Regions from separate parts of the Traorella sp. mt218 genome, predicted to be linked through region 2. Evidence: a T-box and tRNA genes for the amino acid it is inferred to sense, from the RefSeq annotation. Region 2 holds a T-box; the other holds one or more tRNA genes.
The links. A T-box is a leader RNA that pairs with one kind of tRNA and senses whether it is charged. The one in region 2 lies ahead of ileS (isoleucine--tRNA ligase), so its partner is inferred to be a tRNA-Ile.
Positions count from the first base shown of each region.

Region 1: it encodes a tRNA-Ile, which carries the amino acid that the T-box ahead of ileS (isoleucine--tRNA ligase) is inferred to sense. The anticodon was not compared.

Region 1 is NZ_JBVAYM010000001.1:161,377-168,965, forward strand. It holds gene groL (chaperonin GroEL) at 644-2,260, opposite strand; gene ACZYT3_RS00865 (co-chaperone GroES) at 2,280-2,540, opposite strand; tRNA gene ACZYT3_RS00870 (tRNA-Phe) at 2,777-2,852, opposite strand; tRNA gene ACZYT3_RS00875 (tRNA-Met) at 2,856-2,932, opposite strand; tRNA gene ACZYT3_RS00880 (tRNA-Ser) at 2,959-3,049, opposite strand; tRNA gene ACZYT3_RS00885 (tRNA-Ile) at 3,065-3,141, opposite strand; tRNA gene ACZYT3_RS00890 (tRNA-Met) at 3,155-3,231, opposite strand; tRNA gene ACZYT3_RS00895 (tRNA-Pro) at 3,239-3,315, opposite strand; tRNA gene ACZYT3_RS00900 (tRNA-Arg) at 3,321-3,397, opposite strand; purine riboswitch at 3,751-3,852, shown strand; gene purE (5-(carboxyamino)imidazole ribonucleotide mutase) at 3,907-4,395, shown strand; gene ACZYT3_RS00910 (phosphoribosylformylglycinamidine synthase) at 4,404-7,589, shown strand, end outside.
Region 2 is NZ_JBVAYM010000001.1:60,577-68,165, forward strand. It holds gene sigK (RNA polymerase sporulation sigma factor SigK) at 1-48, shown strand, start outside; gene ACZYT3_RS00380 (SigB/SigF/SigG family RNA polymerase sigma factor) at 132-908, shown strand; gene ACZYT3_RS00385 (YlmC/YmxH family sporulation protein) at 950-1,186, shown strand; gene ACZYT3_RS00390 (hypothetical protein) at 1,296-1,868, shown strand; gene ACZYT3_RS00395 (cell division protein SepF) at 1,966-2,361, shown strand; gene ACZYT3_RS00400 (YlmH/Sll1252 family protein) at 2,345-3,097, shown strand; gene ACZYT3_RS00405 (DivIVA domain-containing protein) at 3,109-3,567, shown strand; T-box leader at 3,564-3,762, shown strand; gene ileS (isoleucine--tRNA ligase) at 3,798-6,545, shown strand; gene ACZYT3_RS00415 (DUF5696 domain-containing protein) at 6,568-7,589, shown strand, end outside.

The DNA.
Region 1 (7,589 bases), 100 kb from region 2:
AGAGGATCGATATGAAGTGATTTCATAACGATCCTCTTTTATATTAGGAAATTTCAAATTCAAGGGGGTAAAAGGTCAAAAAAAACACCCTGACATAAAAGGTGCATTAAAAACAGGAATAGATGGAATGTTTTTCATTCTTGCATTTATTATAGTAGTCGATCGTTATAACTTTAATGTTTTCGCATTTATAGCACACCGATGAGAAATGATCAGACCACATTCTTCTTTCACTGATCTTTGCAATCAGCCATGAGGGATTCTTTTGAAAGAAAGAGGAAAGGAATCATAGAAAACCCGGCAGTCATGTGATTCACTGGAAGAAAGACGCATGATAAAGATGGGATCCTGCTATGAAAAATAAGCTTATATTGGAACATTTCACCAATGCCTTACGTTTTAGAGAAAAAAGATGAGAAGGTGTCAGTGGAATCATGCAGTGGGCAGGCAGGTATGCAGATAAGGGAGTTACTTATTTGTATATGATTTCATTTTCTTGTATCTGTTTAATATAGATGATGATTTGATATAACAATAACCAGGAATGTGTATCCTGGTTATCGTATGTTATAAGAATGCTTTTTTTATAATATAAAAAAAGATGATAGAGTTTGAATTCTATCATCTTATCTTAAGACTTGTATTAATACATCTGGTTTGGCATAGCAGCAGCTGTATCGTTTTCAGACTTGATTTCAGCAATACCGGCCTCTGTTGTGATGAAGAGGGCAGAGATACTGGCAGCATTCAATAGAGCGCTTCTTGTAACTTTAGTAGGATCGATGATGCCCTTTTCAAACATATCTACCCATTCGCCTGTCTTCGCATCAAATCCGACATTCTTATCAGCTTTCTTCTGTGCTTCAATGATATCCTCAGAGTTATAACCGGAGTTTTCAGCAATCTGTGAAATTGGTGTAAACAGTGATTCCATCACGATGCTGATACCTTTTTGAACATCTCGGATATCGCTCTTCAATACAGGTTTTAATTCCTTGTAAGCCTCAACAAGAGCAGCACCGCCACCAATGACGATACCTTCGCTGACAGCAGCCTTGGTTGCATTCAATGCATCCTCGATACGCAGTTTCTTTTCTTTAAGCTCACTTTCAGTAGTAGCGCCTACTTTGATCGTAGCCACACCATTTGTCAGTTTACCTAGACGTTCCTTGAACTGTTTCTTATCATAATCACTTGTTGAAGTTTCGATACGTTTCTTGATTTCTTCAACACGTTCCATCACAGCTTCATTCTTTTCATTGCCGCTGATCAGAGTTGTAGAATCCTTTGTAACGATGATCTTCTTGATCGTTCCTAACTGATCAAGTGTTGCATCCTCAAGCTTCATATTCAAATCAGTATTGAAATAAGTAGCATTTGTCAAGGCAGCAATATCCATCAGCATTTCTTTTTGGTTATCGCCAAAGCCCGGAGCCTTTGTCGCAACGATATTGAACGTTCCTCTTAACTTATTTAAAACCAATGTTGAGATAACTTCGTTTTCATAATCTTCAGCAATCATCAGCAATGGACGATTTGTCTTGATGATCTGTTCCAAAATAGGCAGGATTTCCTGAATGTTATTGATCTTCTGGTTGGTAACTAATACATAAGGGTTATCCATTTCAACCTGCATCTTTTCGCGATCGCTGACCATATAAGGTGAAACATATCCTTTGTCATACTGCATACCTTCGCTGATTTCAAGCTCATCATCAAAACCGTTTGATTCATCGACATTGATGATACCGTCTTTTCCAACCTTATCCATAGCTTTCGCAATCAAATCACCGATTTCCTTGCTGCCGGATGAGATGGAAGCAACAGAAGCAATATCACTGTTTGTTTCAACTGTATGAGAATTCTTCAAAATTGTTTTCGCAACTTCCTTGCTGGCATATTCGATACCTTCACGCATCAATACCGGGTTATATCCGTTATCAACAGCTTTGATGCCCTGATTGATCATGCTTCTTGCAAGAATCGTAGCTGTTGTCGTTCCATCACCGGCGACATCATTTGTGTTGTTGGCAACTTCATAAACGAGCTTAGCACCCATATTTTCAAATTTATCTTCTAATTCGATTTCTTTGGCAATCGTTACACCATCATTTGTGATGAGCGGGGAACCATAGCTTTTCTCCAATACGACGTTTCTTCCTTTAGGACCCAGTGTAACGCATACTGTGTCTGCGAGCGTATTCACACCCTTTAACATGCTTTTACGTGCATCATTTGAATATCTTACTTCTTTGCTCATTTTTTATTCCTCCCTTTAGTTACTCTACAATAGCTAATATGTCTTTTTCTTCAATGACAACATAATCTTCATGATCTAAAGTAATGCTTGTTCCGGAATATTCCTTGTAAACGACACGATCATTTTCTTTGATCTCGGATTCACATTTAGGACCTTTTGCTAATACTTTGCCAACACTTGGCATCTTCTTGTTTTCTGTTGTTAAAATAATACCACTTGAAGTCTTGTTTTCAATTTCTTCTTTTTTTAATACGACCTGATTGTGTAATGGCTTTAGCATAAAATTAATCACTCCTTATTTTTAGCACTCGCCAAAACTAAGTGCTAGTATATTTATACCACGTTGTTAGCAATCTGTCAATATGACTGCTAACATTTTTTTAAAAACTTTTTGAAATCAGATGATCCATCTGCATATGAGAGGATTTGACTGATGAAAATGTCGGAAAAAAGAGAAATAGGGAAATATATAAAAAAGCGAAAGCATTCATATAAAGGCTTTCGCTAATCTTCGAATGGTGGTTTCGGGCAGAATCGAACTGCCGACACACGGATTTTCAGTCCGTTGCTCTACCGACTGAGCTACGAAACCATTTGGTTGCGGGAGAAGGATTTGAACCAACGACCTTCGGGTTATGAGCCCGACGAGCTACCAGACTGCTCCATCCCGCGATGTGTAAATAAATTTTTTTAGGAAATGGCGGAGGAACTGGGATTCGAACCCAGGCGCCGGTTTCCCGACCTACCGGTTTTCAAGACCGGACCCTTCAGCCACTTGGGTATTCCTCCACTATTTAACTAAAATGGTGGACCATGTAGGACTTGAACCCACGACCCACCGGTTATGAGCCGGATGCTCTAACCAACTGAGCTAATGGTCCAGGTTTAAATATATGGTGGCGGGGATGGGACTCGAACCCATGACCTTCCGGGTATGAACCGGATGCTCTAGCCAACTAAGCTACCCAGCCAAATTAATGGTCGGGATGACAGGATTCGAACCTGCGACCCCTTGATCCCAAATCAAGTGCACTACCAAGCTGTGCTACATCCCGTTAAATGGCGCGCCGTACAGGAATCGAACCCACAACCTTTTGATCCGTAGTCAAACGCTCTATCCAGTTGAGCTAACGGCGCATTTTAGCACTAATCAGTGCCTATATATAATAACCTAGCTTTCCTTAAATTGCAAGAACTTTTTTAAAAAAATTTATTTAATGTGCAAGAAATTTGAAAAAATGCAGCGTTCTTTGTGTAAAATATCAATTTTATCGATATTCTTTATCCTTAATGTTCATATTATGGATTAAATATAAAAGATAACATTAGAAACTTAATATAAATTCTAAATATATGTTTTCATCATTTATAAAATGTGTTAGAATAATGTTGAAAGTGAGGGTGATAGCATGTTCTTAAATTTAAATGTATCTCAGTCATTTTCAGAAAATTATATATTGAAATCATAGATGTTTTTGACGCATCTATTTTTTCTTTTATTGGTTTTGAATTGTATAATCGTGAGGATATGGCTCACAAGTTTCTACCGCTTTTCCGTAAAAAAAGCGACTACAAAGCAAAAGTCTTTTTTGTTTTGTGGACATTAGATTTCTAATGTCTTTTTATATTTAAAGAAGGAGAGAAAGATGGAAAGAAAACCGTTGGTGGGAATCGTAATGGGTTCCATGAGTGATTTTGACTGTGTTGTGGAAACAACAAAGCTTTTGGAGGAATTTGATATTCCTTATGAAAAGATCGTATTAAGTGCACACCGTACTCCGGATGAAACGATGGCTTATGCAAAGAGCGCTTATGAAAGAGGATTGAAGATCATCGTAGCTGCGGCAGGCGGAGCAGCACATCTGGCAGGAGTTATTGCGGGATGTACTACGCTTCCGGTCATCGGTATTCCTATTAAGACAAGCACGCTGGATGGTTTGGATTCATTATTAAGCATCGTTCAGATGCCGGCAGGCGTTCCGGTTGCTACCGTTGCGATCGGTAAAGCGGGAGCTAAGAATGCCGCTGTGCTTTGTGCGACGATTTTGGGTGCTTTTGATGAAAAGTATCACCAGAAGATGCTGGAGCATAAAGAAAGCATGAAACGGAATGTGCTTGAAAATATGAAATTCTAGGAGGGAACATGAAGGTTAGCGAGAGAGTATTCGTTGAGAAAAAAGAAGGATTTCAAGTTGAGGCCAAAGATCTTTTTGCACAGTTAAAAGAGAATTTTCATATTCAGCCTTCTTCGATGCGTCTGGTGAATGTCTACGATGTTTTTAACATTGAAAAAGATATTCTTGAAAAGGCCAAGGCAACGGTTTTTAGTGAGCCGGTCGTTGATGTTGTTTTAGAGGATGTAGAAGCTTCAGGCATGAATGTGATTGCGATAGAAACGCTTCCGGGGCAGTATGATCAAAGAGCCGATAGTGCCATGCAGTGTGTTAAGCTGTTAGATCCGACGGACAGCTGTGTGATCACCAGCGGTAAGCTTTTGATCTTTGACTGTGATCTAAGTGAAGAAGAATATGAGAAGGTTTCTCATTATGTGATCAATCCTATTGAAACAAGAAAGAAGAATATGGATGTGCTGAGCATTGATTCAAATGTCGATGTGAAGCCATTGAAGGATTATAGCGGATTTATTGATATGAATGATCAGCAGATCGAAGCTTTTCTGAAAGAAGAAGGACTTGCAATGTCCAAAGAAGATCTTTTGATGGTTCAGGATTATTTTAAGAATACTGAAAAAAGAGATCCAAGCGAAACTGAAATCCGGGTCTTAGATACTTATTGGTCGGATCATTGTCGTCATACGACTTTTGAAACCTGTCTGAAAGATATCAAGATCACGACTTCACGTTTCAAAGAAGACATTCAGACGGCATTAGATCGTTATATGGAATTAAGAAAAGAGAACGGACGTTGTGAAAAGCCGATCACTTTAATGGATATGGCTACGATCAATGCGAGAGATCTGAGAAATAAGAAAATGGCGGATGAAGTTGAAGTCAGTGAAGAGATTAATGCCTGCAGCGTCTTTATTGACGTGGATCATGATGGCGTCATGGAAAAATGGCTGCTTCAGTTTAAAAATGAAACGCATAATCATCCAACGGAAATTGAGCCGTTCGGTGGTGCCAGCACTTGTATCGGAGGAGCGATCCGCGATCCTTTGAGTGGCCGGAGCTATGTCTATCAGGCAATGCGCATCAGTGGCAGCGGTAATGTTTTAGAAAGTATTGAAAAGACGATGGAAGGCAAGCTTCCGCAGAAAGTAATTTCTAAGAAGGCAGCACAGGGAAATTCCTCTTATGGCAATCAGATCGGTCTGCCGACAACTTTCGTACGTGAGATCTATCATGATTCTTATGTCGCAAAACATATGGAGGTAGGAGCTATCGTTGGTGCCAGCAAGGTTGAGAACGTACGAAGAGAAACACCTGTAAATAAAGATGTCGTCATCTTATTGGGTGGGCGTACCGGACGTGATGGTATCGGTGGTGCTACCGGCTCCAGCAAAGAACATAATGTAAAATCATTGGAGGTCTGTGCAAGTGAAGTACAGAAAGGAAATGCTCCTGAAGAAAGAAAAATTCAGCGTTTATTCAGAAATGAAGCGTGTACGAAATTAATTAAAAAGTGTAACGATTTTGGCGCAGGCGGTGTCTGTGTGGCCATTGGTGAGCTGGCAAGCGGCTTAAAGATCAATCTTGATTTGGTGCGTACGAAATATGCCGGTTTGAATGCGACAGAAATTGCCATCAGTGAAAGTCAGGAAAGAATGGCGGTTGTAGTTGCCGCTGATGATGCAGACAGATTCATATCTATGGCTGAGGCTGAAAATCTGGAAGCCTATGTAGTGGCTGTTGTCAATGATTCCAACCGTTTGGTCATGGAATATCATGGTGAAGTAGTTGTTGATCTGGCCCGTGATTTTATTGATACGAGCGGAGCACGCCAACATGCTGATGTGAATATTGATACATTATCAGGTAAGAATCCATTTAGAAGCGAACTTGAATGCAATGAAGAAAATATCTGTCACATTCTTTCTGATATGAATGTTGCTTCGCAAAAAGGATTGGCAGAAATGTTCGATGCTTCGATCGGAAGTACGACCGTTTTGATGCCGTTTGGCGGAAAAACGCAGCTGACACCTGCTCAGGCAAGCGTTCAAAAGCTTCCGGTACTTGATGGCAGGACCAAAACCTGTTCCATTCTTACATATGGCTTTGACCCGGAGGTCATGGAGTATTCTTGCTTCGTCGGTGCTCAAAACAGCGTCCTGCAATCTATGGCCAAGGTTATTGCTGTCGGTGGCAAGATGGAGCATATCCATTTCTCATTTCAGGAATATTTTGAGCGTTTAGGAAAGAATGAGCGTTCATGGGGAAAGGTAACAGAGGCGTTATTAGGAGCAATTGCCGTTCAGGATAAATTTAAGATTGCAGCCATCGGCGGTAAAGATTCAATGTCAGGTACTTTCCAGGATATTTCCGTCGTACCTACATTAATTTCTTTTGCTTGTGCGCATGGTGATGTAGATAACATTATTTCCAATGAACTAAAAGGAAAGGGTCATGTGTTAAGTCTTGTTGCTCCTGTATTTGATTTTGAAAAATTTGATTTAGATAGCGTTCAAAAAACATTCGAAGAAATGGAACGTCTGATTCAGTCCAAAAAGGTACTCGCCTGCAGCGTCATTGAAAAAGGCGGCGCGGCAGCAACCTTGTTTAAGATGGCGTTTGGCAATATGATCGGTTTTGATGTCAAACTAAAACATGTCTTTGATTTTATGCCGGCCTGCTTTATCGTCGAAAGTGAAGAAGCATTGGGCAGTGAATATGCAGTGATCATTGGTCATACCTCTGATAAGGTGCGCATCAATGGTATTGAGGTTGATATGGACAAGGCTGCAGAGGCTTATATGTCAACTTTTGAAAAATTATATCCAACGGTTTCCCAAAGCAGCAAAGCGTTGATTCCTTATCATGACACAGCATCAACACAAGTATTTAAATCCAGGCATTTAGTGGATGAGGTACATGTCTGCATTCCAGTCTTCCCGGGTACTAACTGTGAATACGATACGGCACGTGCTTTTGAGGAAGAGGGAGCCATTACCCATATCTTTGTATTCAGAAATGAAACCGAGCAGATGATTTTTGACAGTATTGATGAGTTGGTGGAACTTTTAGGTCAATGTCAGATCCTGGCGTTCCCAGGCGGTTTTTCAAGTGGTGATGAACCGGATGGCAGTGCCAAGTTTATCGTGAATGTGCTGCAGAATGAGAAGGTCAAGAAGGCGGTTCATGATCTTTTGGAT
Region 2 (7,589 bases):
ATTTTGATGCAGCTGAAGGCTACGCTGACAAGTGCTAAGGGCAAATAAGGACGGCTGGAAATTTTAGGAAGAAATTGAATTGAATACTCACTCACTTCTAAGGGAAAAATGTAAGTAAGAGGAAGTGGATCATGAGTAAATTCAAGGTTGATATATGTAATGTAAATACTGCTGATTTGCAGGTGTTGAGCGTCAGTGAAATGAAAGAGGCCTTTATTCGTTACCAGCAAGGAGATGAGAGCTATAAGGAAGTGCTTCTTTTAGGAAATTTGAAGCTGGTTTTAAGCATGGTGCAGCGTTTTTCAAATCGCTGTGAAAATATGGATGATCTTTTTCAGGTGGGGTGTATCGGCCTTGTAAAGAGCATCGAGAATTTTGATTTATCTCATGAGGTGCGTTTTTCGACTTATGCGGTGCCGATGATCTTGGGAGAGATCAAGCGCTATCTGAGAGATAATCAGATGATTCGGGTTTCAAGAAATTGTAAGGATCTGGCTCATCAGTGCTTTCGTCTGAAAGAAGATTATTATCATGAATACAGCATGGAGCCAAGCATTGAATATTTATGCGAGATGACTCAGGCGAAAAGTAAGGATGTGATTGAAGCGTTAGACTCGTTTCAAAGCGTCCTTTCATTATTTGAGCCGATCTATAACAGTGATGGGGATGAGATGTGTCTGGTTGATACCATAGGTGATTCAAAAGATGAAATTGCCCTTTTAAGTAATGTTCTTACATTACGGATGAGCTTGAAGCAGCTCAATGAAAAAGAGCTGGATATCTTAAATAAACGATATTATCTGGATTATACACAAAGTGAGATCGCAAAGGAGCTGGGAATCTCCCAGGCTCAGGTATCACGTTTGGAAAAAGGCGCTTTAAAATGTTTGAAAAAGAATTTTGAGTAACATGTAAGCAATGTGAGCATAGACTGAAGCAGGGTGATTGCATGAAACTGAGCGAGCTGATGAGCAAACAGGTCATATGTGTTGTGGATGGTAAAAATATTGGTTTTGTCAGTGATGCGATCTTAACACATGATCTGAAGATCGTTTGTATCATCGTGTGCATGAAACGAAGAGGTCTGGCTCGTTTTTGTCCATTCTTGTTTGAACCGGAATGTGAAAAGATTGCAGTTGATTGTATCGTGAATATTGGTTGTGATGTCATCTTAGTCAAACGATAGCTGAAGGCCAGAGGCCTTCTTTTATATTGTTTAAATGATGCAGGGATTATGTTAAGATAGAATTGTAAAAGACACAGATTAAAATTTTTCTAAAGAAAGGGGAATATAGATGAATAAAAAAAGAACCGCTGCTGTGATTGTCGTTGTCTTGCTTGCAGGAATGAAGCTTTTTTCGGATCGAATCTATTTTCAGAGAGATTCAAATCTAAGCCAGAAAGAATTCTATGAGCATTTTCATCTTCAGCCCATCTCTGAAGAGTCAGGTTTTGAAGAGTATTTTGTCAATGTTATTTATGATAATCCATATGTATTCTTATTCAGACATGATCCGACTTATGTGCAAAGATATTTCTGGAGCGTGAATGAAAATGAAATCTATTCGGTCGAGTTAGCGGCTTGTGATAGTAAGAACGGTTATAATGTCAATCATATAGGTGACAATAAAAACTATGATGTTGTTTATACTTATGACTTAACTATCAATGGCATGGATGTTTATCTGGAGATGGTCAAAATGCTTTATGATTCTGTTGTTTATGATTACCGGATGAGCTTTGAATATAAAGATAAATATTATTCCATAACTTTATACGGCATGGATGATCCGGCGTATCAAAGTCATGATGGATTAAATGAATATTATCATCATTTGATCGTTAGGCTGATAAATGAGCTGTTTTGATAGGGAAAAGGCGGAAATATCTTCTCTTTTTAATTTGTTTATTTTCAACTACCAATCAAATGGTTTTGTGTTATAATAATGAAGTGTGGAGGTAATTATGAGTATTAAGGAGAAGTTAAAGGATTTTATTAGTCCGGATGATGAAGAATTATATCTGGATGAAGAAGAAGTAGAAACAATCAGCAGTAAATACGAACAGCCTCGTTCAAAAGCGATGGCAAATGCACATATTGATGCGAAAATGGTTTTATTTGAACCTCGCTCTTATGAAGAAGCCCAGGAAATTGCGATTCGTTTGAAAGAAAATAAGGCATGTGTTGTCAATTTGCATCGTTTGCCTCATGATTATGCACAGCGTACGATTGATTTCCTGACAGGAGTGATCTTTGCGTTGGATGGAACGATTCAGAAGATTGGCCCTAATATTATCTTATGTGCGCCTAAGACGATTGGTGTTGGCGGATCGATCAATATAGATGGGGACGACGAATAAGAACTGGCTCGTTCATTTTAAAGGAAATGAAACACTGGCACTTCGCTTTGATGATCAGATTGAAAGTCATTTAAGAACCGGACGTCGTATTTTAACGCCTTTTTTGGATGAAACTCAGCAGGAAGTCTTAAGAAAGGTGGCCGGAAACCGGATCACGCTTTCTTTTTTTGGCGGGTATGAAAATGCAGAGCGAAAAAGAGCGCTGATCGGCGGAGAAAATGATTTTGAGATCGTCCAGCTTAGTGCAAAATGGTCGTCGTTTGACCGTATTACGCATTCGGACTGCATGGGTGCTTTGTACAACTGTGGATGCAAGAGCGACCATTTTGGCGATATTCTGGTGAATGAGAATGAGGTCATCGTCTTTGTGTGTCAAAGCATTGCGGAATATGTGATGGATCATTGTACCCAGATAAAAAGAAGCCGGATCGTTTTTCATGAAGATGACCGCAAGATTGAAAAATCTGTGAATATTGAGAGGTTTCATAAGATCGTGACAACGCTTCGCTTAGATTCGTTAGTAAGTGCCTGTACGAATCTTTCACGTGCCAAAGCGCAGCATTTGGTGCGTGCAAAAAGTGTAAAAGTAAATCATATTTGTCTTGAAGATTGTGCATACTTGTGCAATAATGGTAGTATTCTATCCATTCGAGGATATGGAAGATTTTTGTTTGAGGGCGTTGTCAAGGAAACCAAAAATCAGAAGTATGTCGTCAGTCTGGGAAAATATAAGTAAGGGGTGAAGTTATGGGTGATGTGAAATTTGATACGATGCGCAATGGCTATAATCGCTATCAGGTGGATGATAAGGTCGCTCAGTTAACCAGTGAAGTAGAAACCTTACAAAAAAAGCTGGATCTGTATGTCAGTCGTCTGGATGAGGTTGAAAAGCAGAGTGCCAGCTATAAAGAAAAGTATCTGACGCTTGCCGGTGAGATCCGCATCAAGGAAAAAGCGGCGGAGGATATTGCCCGCATTGCTTTAAAGGAAGCCAATGTGATCGTACAGACGGCCAATGACAATGCGGATGTGATCGTCAAGGAAGCGTTGGCGAGTGCTCGGGCGATCCTGATAGAGGTCAATAAGCTTGGCGAAGAAACAGGTGAGATCAAACAGCGGATGATCAAGGAACTGGATAAGCTGGATCAGGCGTTGAGCGAATTTGAGGTTCCGCGTAAGATCGATCTGAACTTGCTTGAAGAATAAATACGATGAATAAGACATGTCTTATAGATGGGATCAATAGAGAGCTGCTGGCTGGTGGAAAGCAGTGTGAAAGCTATAAGGAATCACTTAGGAGTAGGTTAGGCGATAGGTAGCTTAACACGTAACCTTGCGTTAAAAGGATGAGTGCACAGGTAATTTGTGAACTAAGGTGGTACCACGTGAAGCGTCCTTAGATGAGGCGCTTTTTTTTATTAAACAGGAGGGATAAAATGGACTATAAAAGTACGCTTAGAATGCCGCAGACAGATTTTGAAATGAGGGGAAATCTTCCTAAAAAGGAACCTTTGTTTCAGGAAAGATGGGAAAAAGAGGATCTTTATCATGAAATGCTTTCAAAGCATGACGGATACCCAACTTTTATTTTGCATGACGGTCCTCCGTATGCGAACGGAGATATCCATATCGGACATGGATTAAATAAGATTTTGAAGGATGTGATCGTCCGTTCAAAGTATAAAGCCGGTTATCAGACACCGTTTATTCCGGGATGGGATACCCATGGTCTGCCAATTGAAACGGCAATTACCAAATTGGGTTATGACCGTAAGAAAATGCCGATCAATGAGTTTAGAAAGCTCTGTTATGACTATGCCTTGAAGCAGGTCGCAAATCAGATGGCAACGATGAAGAAGCTGGGTACGGTTGCTGATTATGATCATCCATATATTACCTTGCAGAAGGAGTATGAAGGACATCAGATCGAGATCTTTGCGAAGATGGCGATGGATGGTTTGATTTATAAAGGCTTGAAGCCGGTTTACTGGTCACCGTCCAGTGAAAGTGCATTGGCAGAAGCTGAGATCGAATACAAGGATGTGAAATCACCGACGATCTATGTGAAGTTTCAGGTTAAGGATGGCAAAGGTATTTTAGATGAAAATGATTATTTTGTGATTTGGACAACAACGCCTTGGACGATTCCGGCAAATTTGGCCATCTGCCTGAATGAGCGATTGGAGTATGCATTAGTAAAGAGTGAAAAAGGAAATCTTCTGGTTTTGAAAGAATTAGTAGATTCACTTTGGGAAAAGTTTGGTTTAAAAGAAAAAGAAATCTTAAAAACGTTTAAAGGAAAAGAGCTGGAAGGCATTACGACCCGTCATCCTTTGTATGACCGTGAAAGTATCATTATTTTAGGTGATCATGTTACTGCAGATGCCGGTACAGGCTGCGTCCATACGGCTCCGGGCCATGGTGTCGAAGACTTTATGGTCGGCTTGAAATATGGCTTAGAAGCTTATTGTCCAGTAGATGAACACGGCTGCATGACGGAAGATTGCGGCGATTGGCTGAAGGGACAGTATGTAGATGATGCCAATAAGACGGTAACATTGAAGCTGGATGAAGTAGGTGCCTTATTAAAGCTGGAATTTATCACGCACTCTTATCCGCATGACTGGCGTACGAAAAAGCCGATCATCTTCAGGGCAACGACACAGTGGTTTGCTTCGGTAGATAAGATTCGTGAGAAGCTTTTGAGCGAAATCGAGAAAATTGACTGGAAGCCGGCATGGGGCGAACAGCGTATGTACAACATGATCAAGGATCGTTCCGACTGGTGTATTTCCAGACAGCGTGCCTGGGGCGTTCCGATTCCGATCTTCTATGCAGAGGATGGTACGCCGATCATGGATGAAAAGGTGTTTAAGCATGTTGCTTCTTTAGTGAAGAAATATGGCAGCAATGTCTGGTTTGAAAGAGAAGCAAAGGATCTTTTGCCTGAGGGCTATACGCATCCGGGTTCACCGAACAATATCTTTAAAAAAGAAACGGATACGATGGATGTCTGGTTTGATTCGGGAAGCTCACATACAGGCTGTATGGTTGAAAGAGGCTATTCATTGCCGGTAGATCTTTATTTTGAAGGCAGTGACCAGTATCGCGGATGGTTCAATTCTTCATTGATCGTTTCTACGGCTTTCTATGGCTATGCACCTTATAAGCAGGTCTTGTCACATGGCTTTGTCATGGATGGCAAGGGCGTAAAGATGAGCAAATCACAGTTTAATGCCGTTTCTCCTGCAAATATCATGAAGCAGTATGGGGCAGATGTGCTTCGTTTATGGGCCAGCAGTGTTGATTATCAGGCAGATTGTGTCATGAGCGATGAGCTCTTGAAACAATGCTCTGAAGCATATCGTAAGGTACGTAATACCTTCCGTTTCATGTTGGCAAATATCAATCCGAACGATTTCACAAAAGAGGATTTATTAGATCCGAATGAATGCAGTGTTGTTGATAAAGATATCTTATTAAAATTAAATGAGGTTTCTGATAAAGTAAAGAAAGCTTATGCCGACTATGATTTCATGAGCGTAACTTCGACATTGTCAACTTTCATGAGCAATGAACTGAGCAGTTATTATCTTGATTTTGCGAAGGATATCCTCTATATTGAAGCACATGATGATGTTCGCCGCCGTCAGGTACAAAGCGTGATTTATTATTGTGTGGATACGCTGATGCGCTTATGGGCACCGATTTTGGTTCATACCTGTGAAGAGATCAATGACCACTTTGATAAAGGTGAATCGGTACATTTAAAAGAATTTAATGAAAACTATGAAATCAATGATGCACAGGCGATCCGTGAGAAGATGGCACGTTTGATGGAATTGCGCAGTGATGTATTTAAGGCATTGGAAGAAGCACGTGCTGAAAAGAAGATCGGTAAATCATTGGAAGCAACGGTCTATATGCATGTCAGCGATGCCGATCAGAAGATCATTGATGAAGTTTTGGGATGTAAGCTGGCACAGTGGCTGATCGTAAGTGAAGCGATCCTGACGGATACACCTTTAAAGAAATATGAAAGCTGTGAGGTGAGCGTAGAAAAATGTCAGGGCAAGGTATGTCCGAGATGCTGGAATATGCATGATGACAGTGATGCTCATGAATGCTGCAACCGCTGCGTTGAGGTATTAAAGAAAGAATATCCACAAGTTCCTATTTTATAGGAACTTTCTTATGGGAGTGTATATGAAGGTAAAGGTTAAAGATACAGTATTGGAATGTTTTGCTGATGGGAGCTTGAGCATTGAAAATGAGCATGTTCAATGGATCAGCAGAGAAAGAGGAAAGATTGTTTTTGGTGAACATCAAATTGTTTATTTTGATGAGATGAAGGTACAAGAAGTTTCCTATAAAAGCGGTGTAGGAGAAGGGATCCGTCACTTGTATGAGTGGCAAGAGATTCGTTTTGAAACGCTGGCTTGGATCGAATATGCTACGGGAAATGTTTATTTTGAAGTGATTCCGGTTCACTTTGAAGATGATTTTGAGGCACTTTACTGGCCGGGTCATTTTGAATTTGAGCGCTGTTCAAGGGAATGGATCACATTATTGCCGCATATGCAGGGACTTATGATTCCTAATGATTATGAAAATGAATGTACGCGATTGAATTTTGACGGTCAGTTCTGCAGCAATGGTGCTTATATGCCGTGGATGGCACAGATCAAGGATGGGCATGGTTATATCATGATCTCATGTACGCCATGGGATATGGGATATCAGGTCGATCATCCTGCAAATGGACCTTATACCCATGTTTCTATGCGTCATCTGTCTTCTCTTGGAAAGCTGGCTTATCGCAGGGTCATGCGGATGGTGCTTCAGGAGGATGCCACGGTGACTTCGATCTGTAAGCTTTATCGTCAATATGCCTTAGAAAAAGGAAATCTGGTAACATTACATGAGAAAGCTGCACGCTGCCGTAATGTAGATAAGCTGATTGGCAGTGCGATCCTGCATAAGGGAATCAAAACGCATCTTTCAAAGGACTGTGAATTTTATGATCATGAGCATCCTGAAAAAAATGACCATGTGGTTTCATTTGATGCAAGGGCTGAAGAAATTGAATGTTTTCATGAGCAAGGCATTAAAAAGCTGTATCTTCATTTAGACGGATGGGGAGAACCGGGTTATGATAATGCTCATCCGGATTATCTTCCTGCCTGTCAAGAAGCAGGCGGCTGGGAAGGCATGAAGAAGCTTTCGGA